Regions from separate parts of the Streptomyces sp. NBC_01381 genome, predicted to be linked through region 1. Evidence: riboswitches for the same ligand, from Rfam matches in the RefSeq annotation. Region 1 holds a riboswitch; the other holds the start of a gene.

Region 1 (3,794 bases):
CGCGGGTTACGCGGGGCGCACCACGCTGTGGATCGGCATGTAGTAGATCGACTCGACGCGGACGTTCGTGCCCGGCTTCGGGGCGTGGATCATCTTGCCGTCGCCGATGTAGATCCCTACGTGGCTGATGTCGTCGTAGAAGAACACCAGGTCACCCGGCTTGGCGTCGGCGGTCTTCACCGTCGTGCCGACCTTCACCTGGTCCCACGTGGTGCGCGGCAGGGAGATGCCCGCGGCCTTCCACGCGTCCTGGGTGAGCCCGGAGCAGTCGTAGGAGTCGGGGCCCGTGGCACCCCACACGTACGGCTTGCCGATCTGCGCCTCCGCGAAGGCGATGACCTTCGCGGCCTTCGTCGCGTAGCCGCTGTCGGTGTCCCCGGAGCCGGTACCGGTGTCCGGGGTCTCCGTGTTGTCGCCGGTCCCGCCGGTCCCGTCGTTCTGCTGCTCTTCCTCGCGCTCCTTGGCGGCTGCCTCTTCCGCCGCCTTGCGCTTGGCCTCCGCCTCCGCCTCGGCCTTCTGCTTGGCCGCCAGTTCGGCGGCCTTGCGCTTGGCCTCTTCTTCCTTCTTCTTCTCGATCGCCGCGAGCCGCGCCTTCTCCTCGGCGGTCAGCTCAGAGAGCAGCGTCCGGGCCTTCGTGAGCTTGTCCTGGACGGTCTTCTTGCTCGTCTTCAGGTCGTCCCGCGAATCGCTCAGCGTCTCCAGGGACTTCGCGGCCTTCGTGCGCTGCTTCGTCGCCGACGCCTGCTGCGTCTGGTAGTCGTCGACGGCCTTCTTCTGGCGCTCGGTCAGCCGGTCCGAGAGATGGTTCTGGTCGAAGTACCCCTGCGGGTCATCGGCGAGCATCATCGTGGCGGTCTCGGAGACGGCGCCGGTGCGGTACTGGGCCGCGGCGAACGAACCGAGCTCCTGGCGGGCCTCGTTCAGCTTGTCCGTGCGCTGGGCCACGTCGTCCAGAAGGGTGTCGACCTTCTTGCGCTGCTTCTCGGTGCGCTCCTTGGCCGAGTTGTACTTCTGGGTGGCCACGCCGGCCTGCTGGTAGAGGTCGTCGACTTTCTTCTGGACCTCTTCGAGGCTGGGCTTCTGTGGCGCCGAGGGGGCCGCTTGGGCGCTCTGCGACAAGAGGGCCACGGAGGTGAGGGCCGCCGTCGTGATGCCGATGGCGGGAGTGGTGCGTATGCCGGCAATGCGGGTCCGCGGCTTGCGGTGCGACGCCAAGGGAGGCGACTCCTTCCGTAGACCGCCTACCGGGTTAGCTGTCGGGTTCGGGCGGGTGGTTCGGAAGGTTGCCCTACAGTCCCGTACTTCGTACGGGACCGATTCACCCCAAGGTCTTGGTGGGTCCCCGGCTCCGAGGAGGTCGGACTCGGCGGAGGCCACCCGTTCCCGGCGGGGTTCGCCGGTGGAAGTACGAGCAGCCCGCGGAGCACGCTAGCCAACTCGTGTGGTCCGTGTGAAGGTTGATGTTCGATATGCCCGATACATTTTCGTGACTTTACGAAGCTCTTGACGCGGGCACGCCGTGCCGTAGCGGAGTGTCACCGTCCGCGGGCGGGGCGTAGGCAGATGAAGGTGGCCGGAACCCGGGGCGGGTTGTCAGTGGGGCCGCCTAGACTCGGGAGGCGATGAGCAGCCTCTTTGATGACAGCTTCCTGGCGGACCTCCAGCCCTCGCGGGCATCGGAGGGGGAGCCCCCGCCGCCGCCCGAGGACAGTGCTCCGGAGCCCATTCCGGATGATCTGTTCGACGGGAAGTTCGACGCGCCCACGCCCCGGGACGCGCACTACCGCGGCGGCGCGCCCCGCCCGGTGATCGACCCGGCGGCGCTGCTCGACGGTCTCAACGAGAACCAGCGCGCGGCCGTCGTGCACGCGGACTCCCCGCTGCTCATCGTGGCCGGTGCCGGCTCCGGCAAGACCCGGGTCCTGACCCACCGCATCGCGCACCTCCTGGCCGAGCGGCATGTGCACCCGGGGCAGATCCTGGCGATCACGTTCACGAACAAGGCCGCGGGCGAGATGAAGGAGCGCGTCGAGCAGCTCGTCGGGCCGCGCGCCAACGCGATGTGGGTGTCGACCTTCCACAGCGCCTGCGTCCGCATCCTGCGCCGCGAGTCGAAGAAGCTGGGCTTCACCTCCTCCTTCTCGATCTACGACGCCGCCGACTCCAAGCGGCTCATGGCGCTGGTCTGCCGTGACCTGGACATCGACCCCAAGAAGTTCCCGCCGAAGTCCTTTAGCGCCAAGGTCTCGAACCTGAAGAACGAGCTGATCGACGAGGAGACCTTCGCGGGACAGGCCGCCGACGGCTTCGAGAAGACCCTCGCCCAGGCGTACGCGATGTACCAGTCGCGGCTGCGCGAGGCGAACGCGCTCGACTTCGACGACCTGATCATGACGACGGTCCATATGTTCCGCGCGTTCCCGGACGTCGCCGAGCACTACAGGCGCCGCTTCCGGCACGTGATGGTCGACGAGTACCAGGACACCAACCACGCCCAGTACGCCCTGGTGCGCGAGCTGGTCGGCCCCTCCGGAGGCGAGGGCAGTGATGTCGGCGAACCCGCCGAGCTCTGTGTCGTGGGTGACGCGGACCAGTCGATCTACGCCTTCCGCGGCGCCACCATCCGCAACATCCTCCAGTTCGAGGAGGACTACCCGAACGCGACGACGATCCTCCTGGAGCAGAACTACCGCTCCACGCAGACGATCCTGACCGCCGCCAACGCGGTCATCGAGCGCAACGAGAGCCGCCGCCCCAAGAACCTGTGGACGAACGCGGGCGCGGGCGCGCGCATCACCGGCTATGTCGCCGACACCGAGCACGACGAGGCGCAGTTCGTCGCCGACGAGATCGACCGGCTCACCGACGCGGGCGACGCGAAGGCCGGCGACGTCGCGATCTTCTACCGGACGAACGCGCAGTCGCGTGTCTTCGAAGAGATCTTCATCCGCGTCGGCCTGCCCTACAAGGTCGTCGGCGGCGTCCGCTTCTACGAGCGCAAGGAGGTCCGGGACGTCCTCGCGTATCTGCGCGTGCTCGCCAACCCGGAGGACTCCGTCCCGCTGCGGCGCATTCTGAACGTACCCAAGAGGGGCATCGGCGACCGCGCGGAGGCGATGATCGACGCGCTCTCGCAGCGCGAGAAGATCTCCTTCCCGCAGGCGCTGAAGCGCGTCGACGAGGCGTACGGAATGGCGGCCCGCTCGGCGAACGCCGTCAAGCGTTTCAACACGCTGATGGAGGAGCTGCGGACCATCGTCGAGTCCGGTGCGGGCCCGGCCGTCGTCCTGGAGGCCGTGCTCGAACGGACCGGCTATCTCGCCGAGTTGCAGGCCTCGACCGACCCTCAGGACGAGACGCGCATCGAGAACCTCCAGGAACTGGCCGCCGTGGCCCTGGAGTTCGAGCAGGACAGCGGTGCGGCGGGCGAGACGGGCGCCGAGACGGAGACCGAGGCCGAGGCGGAGGGTGCGGGCGCGGGTGTCTCCGGTTCGCTCTCCGAGTTCCTGGAGCGGGTCGCGCTCGTCGCCGACTCGGACCAGATCCCGGACGAGGAGGACGACGGCTCCGGTGTCATCACGCTGATGACCCTGCACACCGCCAAGGGCCTGGAGTTCCCCGTCGTCTTCCTGACCGGCATGGAGGACGGCGTCTTCCCGCACATGCGCTCCCTCGGCCAGGTCAAGGAGCTGGAGGAGGAGCGCCGTCTGGCGTACGTGGGCATCACGCGCGCGCGGGAGCGGCTGTATCTGACGCGGTCCTCGATGCGCAGCGCCTGGGGCCAGCCCTCGTAC
Region 2 (3,794 bases), on a different contig from region 1:
AAGATGCGGGGCTATCTCGCCGAACTCATCCACCGCAAGCGCCTCGAACCGGGCGACGACCTCATCTCCGGACTTATCCGCGCCTCCGACCACGGCGAGCACCTCACCGAGAACGAGGCCGCCGCGATGGCCTTCATTCTCCTCTTCGCCGGTTTTGAGACCACCGTCAATCTCATCGGGAACGGGACCTACGCGCTCCTCACCCACCCCGAGCAGCGCGAGCGCCTCCAGGAGTCCCTCAAGGGAGGGGACATGGGGCTGCTTGAGACCGGTATCGAGGAACTGCTCCGCTTCGATGGGCCCGTTGAGCTGGCCACCTGGCGGTTCGCCACCGAGCCGTTGACCATCGGCGGGCAGGACATCGCGCAGGGCGACCCCGTTCTCGTCGTGCTCGCCGCCGCCGACCGCGACCCCGAGCGGTTCGAGGACCCCGACACGCTCGACCTCTCCCGGCGCGACAACCAGCACCTCGGATACGGGCATGGCATTCACTATTGCCTGGGTGCGCCGCTCGCCCGGCTCGAAGGGCAGGCCGCCCTCGCGACCTTGCTACGCCGCCTCCCTGACCTGCGCCTCGCGGCGGAACCAGGTGATTTGCGCTGGCGAGGCGGGCTCATCATGCGCGGACTGCGCACGCTGCCGGTGGAGTTCACACCCGCACAGAAGCACACCTGAGGCACCCTTGAGCTGACGGTGCGTCAAGACTGTGACTTTCACGTGATCTCCGCTGCATCGACTTGTGACAACTGTTCGACTGCGGCTACGTTCACCGACGACTCGGCATCCGCTGTCGCAGCAGCCGCAGTCGCCTCTGCAGTCTTCTGAAAGGCACTTGCATGCTCTCCGGTAATGGTCGTCACCGACGCCCCCGCCAAGCCCCGGCCCTCATCGTCGCGGCAGGTGTCACCGGATCAGCCATCGCGATCCCGCTGCTCGGCGCCACCAGCGCGAGCGCCGCGGACACCGCCACCTGGGACAAGCTCGCGGAGTGCGAGAGCGGCGGCTCCTGGAGCCTGGACCCGGGCAACGGCTACTACGGCGGCCTCCAGATGTCCCAGGAGACGTGGGAGCAGTACGGCGGTCTCGACTACGCCCCCTACGCCGACCAGGCCAGCCGTTCGCAGCAGATAGCCGTCGCCGAGCAGGTCCTGGCCGACCAGGGCCCCGGCGCCTGGCCCAGCTGCGGAGTGATCGCTGGGCTGAGCAAGGACGACGCCCCGGCCGATGTCGACCCGGGTGCCCCGATCACCTCACTGCCCTCGGACGAGCCGACCGACACGAGCGGGTCCGGCGACGCGGGCGAGTCGGGTGACTCGGGCGACTCGGCCGACCCCTCGGAGAAGCCGTCTGAGGAGCCGTCGGAGAAGCCCTCCGAGAAGCCGTCCGAGAAGCCGTCCGCAAAGCCCTCGGAGAAGCCGTCCGAGAAGCCCTCCGAAAAGGCCGACTCCGGCGACGACTCCCGAGACAAGAATCACGACGAGTCGGGCGACTCCGGCAGTGATTCGGACAAGTCCGGGCAGAACGACTCCACTTCGCCCGCCACCCCGAACTCCACCCCCTCCACCGGCGCGGGCGAAGGCTCCGGCCGGCACCGCGGCGACAGCGCGGACGACGGCCAGGCCAAGAACGGCGACCGCGACGGCTCGGGGCGGCACGCGTCGCGCGGCGACGACCGCGCGAAGGACGGCGCCGACGGGACGTACACCGTCCGCTCCGGAGACAACCTCTGGACCATCGCCGACGACCTCGGCGTACAGGGCGGATGGAGCGCGCTCTACGCCGAGAACAAGAAGTCCGTCGGAACCGATCCCGACCTCATCCTCCCCGGTCAGAGCCTCGATTTGGGCGAAAAGTAAGGGAAGTTGACGAAGAGTCGGCCAGTCGCTTCGCGCTGAATGTCCGGTTTGGCGTAAGTGAGAGATGGGTCTCAGAAGCCCTGATCGTCTTTGAAATTCGGCGGATCGCATGACTACGGTCGTGACCGCTCGCCACAGCGGGCCCCGCCGGTCGGTACGCCTAGTCCTGCCAACGGCCGTTCGGGAACAGTCGTCGCGTCAAGCGCCGTAGGCAGGAGCGGGGGACCCAATGGTTTCCGCCGGGCCCGGCCGCACAGCAGCAGAACGAAGAAGCTGCCGAGCGGAGTTGGGACCGGCTAGGGGTTAAGTCGCGCTCAAGAAGCGCGGCCGGGCAACTTCATCGGCCCGAACCCGACAGCTCACCTCGTAGGCGTCGGTGAGGGGATCACTCATGCTGTTTTCCAGCAAGGGCAAGCACCGTCGTCCGTCCAAGGCCACCCGTGTCGCCACGCTCGCCGGCGTCACCGGTGTCGCGGTCGCCGCCCCGCTGATGGCCGCCGGATCGGCCTCCGCCGCCACCGGTTCCGAGTGGGACTCCGTCGCCCAGTGCGAGGCCGGCGGCAACTGGTCCATCAACACCGGCAACGGCTACTACGGCGGCCTGCAGTTCTCGGCCTCCACCTGGGCCGCGTACGGCGGCACGAAGTACGCCGCCACCGCCGACCAGGCCTCCAAGGCCCAGCAGATAGAGATCGGCGAGAAGGTTCTCGCGGGTCAGGGCAAGGGTGCCTGGCCGAGCTGTGGCGTGGGCCTCTCGGGTGCCGCGTACAGCGGTGGCGGTGCCGAGGAGAGCGCGCCGCAGCAGCAGCCGGCCGAGCAGCCGCAGAGCCAGCCGAGCGCCCAGACCGAGGCGCCGAAGCAGGAGGCCGCCCCGAAGCAGGCCGCCCCGAAGGCCGAGTCCAAGAAGACCGTCGAGACCCCGACCGGCAAGAAGGTCAAGAAGGGCGACGGCGAGTACAAGGTCAAGAAGGGCGACACCCTCTCCAAGATCGCCGAGGAGAAGGACGTCAAGGGCGGCTGGCACAAGGTGTACAAGCTCAACGGCGACATCATCGACAACGCCGACATGATCTACCCCGGTCAGCAGCTGCACCTCAGCTAAGAGCTGACAGAGCGGCGGCCGCGCCTCGGCGGAAGCGCGGCCCGCCCCACCCCCGTCCCCACGGGCTCCCCGTCCCGGTGCGCGTATCCCCCGTACGCACCGGGGCGGGGTCTTTTTGATCCACCGCTTTGTTCCGTTCGGAAACTTTTTGCTCTCGGTTTGTCCACAGGGCGGTCGCTCGGCTGGCTCTTGTCCGGGAGCCGGTTAGGCTCGTGTCCGCGAGGCCAACGCCCCGCGTACCCGCGTCACATCCCAGAAGGAGATGCTCGTGCCGTCCATCGACGTCGTCGTAGCCCGGGAAATCCTGGACTCCCGAGGCAACCCCACGGTCGAGGTCGAGGTCGGCCTCGACGACGGCAGCACGGGTCGTGCCGCCGTTCCGTCCGGTGCGTCCACCGGTGCTTTCGAGGCCATCGAACTCCGTGACGGTGACCCCAACCGTTACCAGGGCAAGGGCGTGGAGAAGGCCGTCCTCGCCGTCATCGAGCAGATCGGCCCGGAGCTCGTCGGGTACGACGCCACCGAGCAGCGCCTGATCGACCAGGCCATGTTCGACCTGGACGCCACCGACAACAAGGGCTCGCTCGGCGCCAACGCCATCCTCGGCGTCTCCCTCGCCGTCGCGCACGCCGCCTCCGAGGCCAGCGACCTGCCGCTGTTCCGCTACCTCGGCGGCCCGAACGCGCACCTGCTGCCCGTCCCGATGATGAACATCCTGAACGGCGGGTCGCACGCCGACTCCAACGTCGACATCCAGGAGTTCATGATCGCGCCGATCGGCGCCGAGTCGTTCTCCGAGGCCCTGCGCTGGGGCACCGAGGTCTACCACACCCTCA

Evidence for each region. Region 1 has a riboswitch for cyclic di-AMP ahead of OG453_RS22135 (C40 family peptidase). Riboswitches for the same ligand answer to the same signal wherever they lie in the genome.
Region 2: it holds a riboswitch for cyclic di-AMP, as region 1 does, so the genes downstream of both, OG453_RS08495 (transglycosylase family protein) here and OG453_RS22135 (C40 family peptidase) in region 1, are expected to answer to the same signal.

The regions. Positions count from the first base shown of each region.
Region 1 covers NZ_JAPEPI010000002.1:89,258-93,051, forward strand. The annotation lists gene OG453_RS22135 (C40 family peptidase) at 7-1,215, opposite strand; cyclic di-AMP (ydaO/yuaA leader) riboswitch at 1,223-1,379, opposite strand; gene pcrA (DNA helicase PcrA) at 1,623-3,794, shown strand, end outside.
Region 2 covers NZ_JAPEPI010000001.1:1,745,925-1,749,718, forward strand. The annotation lists gene OG453_RS08485 (cytochrome P450) at 1-675, shown strand, start outside; gene OG453_RS08490 (transglycosylase family protein) at 837-1,856, shown strand; cyclic di-AMP (ydaO/yuaA leader) riboswitch at 2,050-2,244, shown strand; gene OG453_RS08495 (transglycosylase family protein) at 2,248-2,958, shown strand; gene eno (phosphopyruvate hydratase) at 3,221-3,794, shown strand, end outside.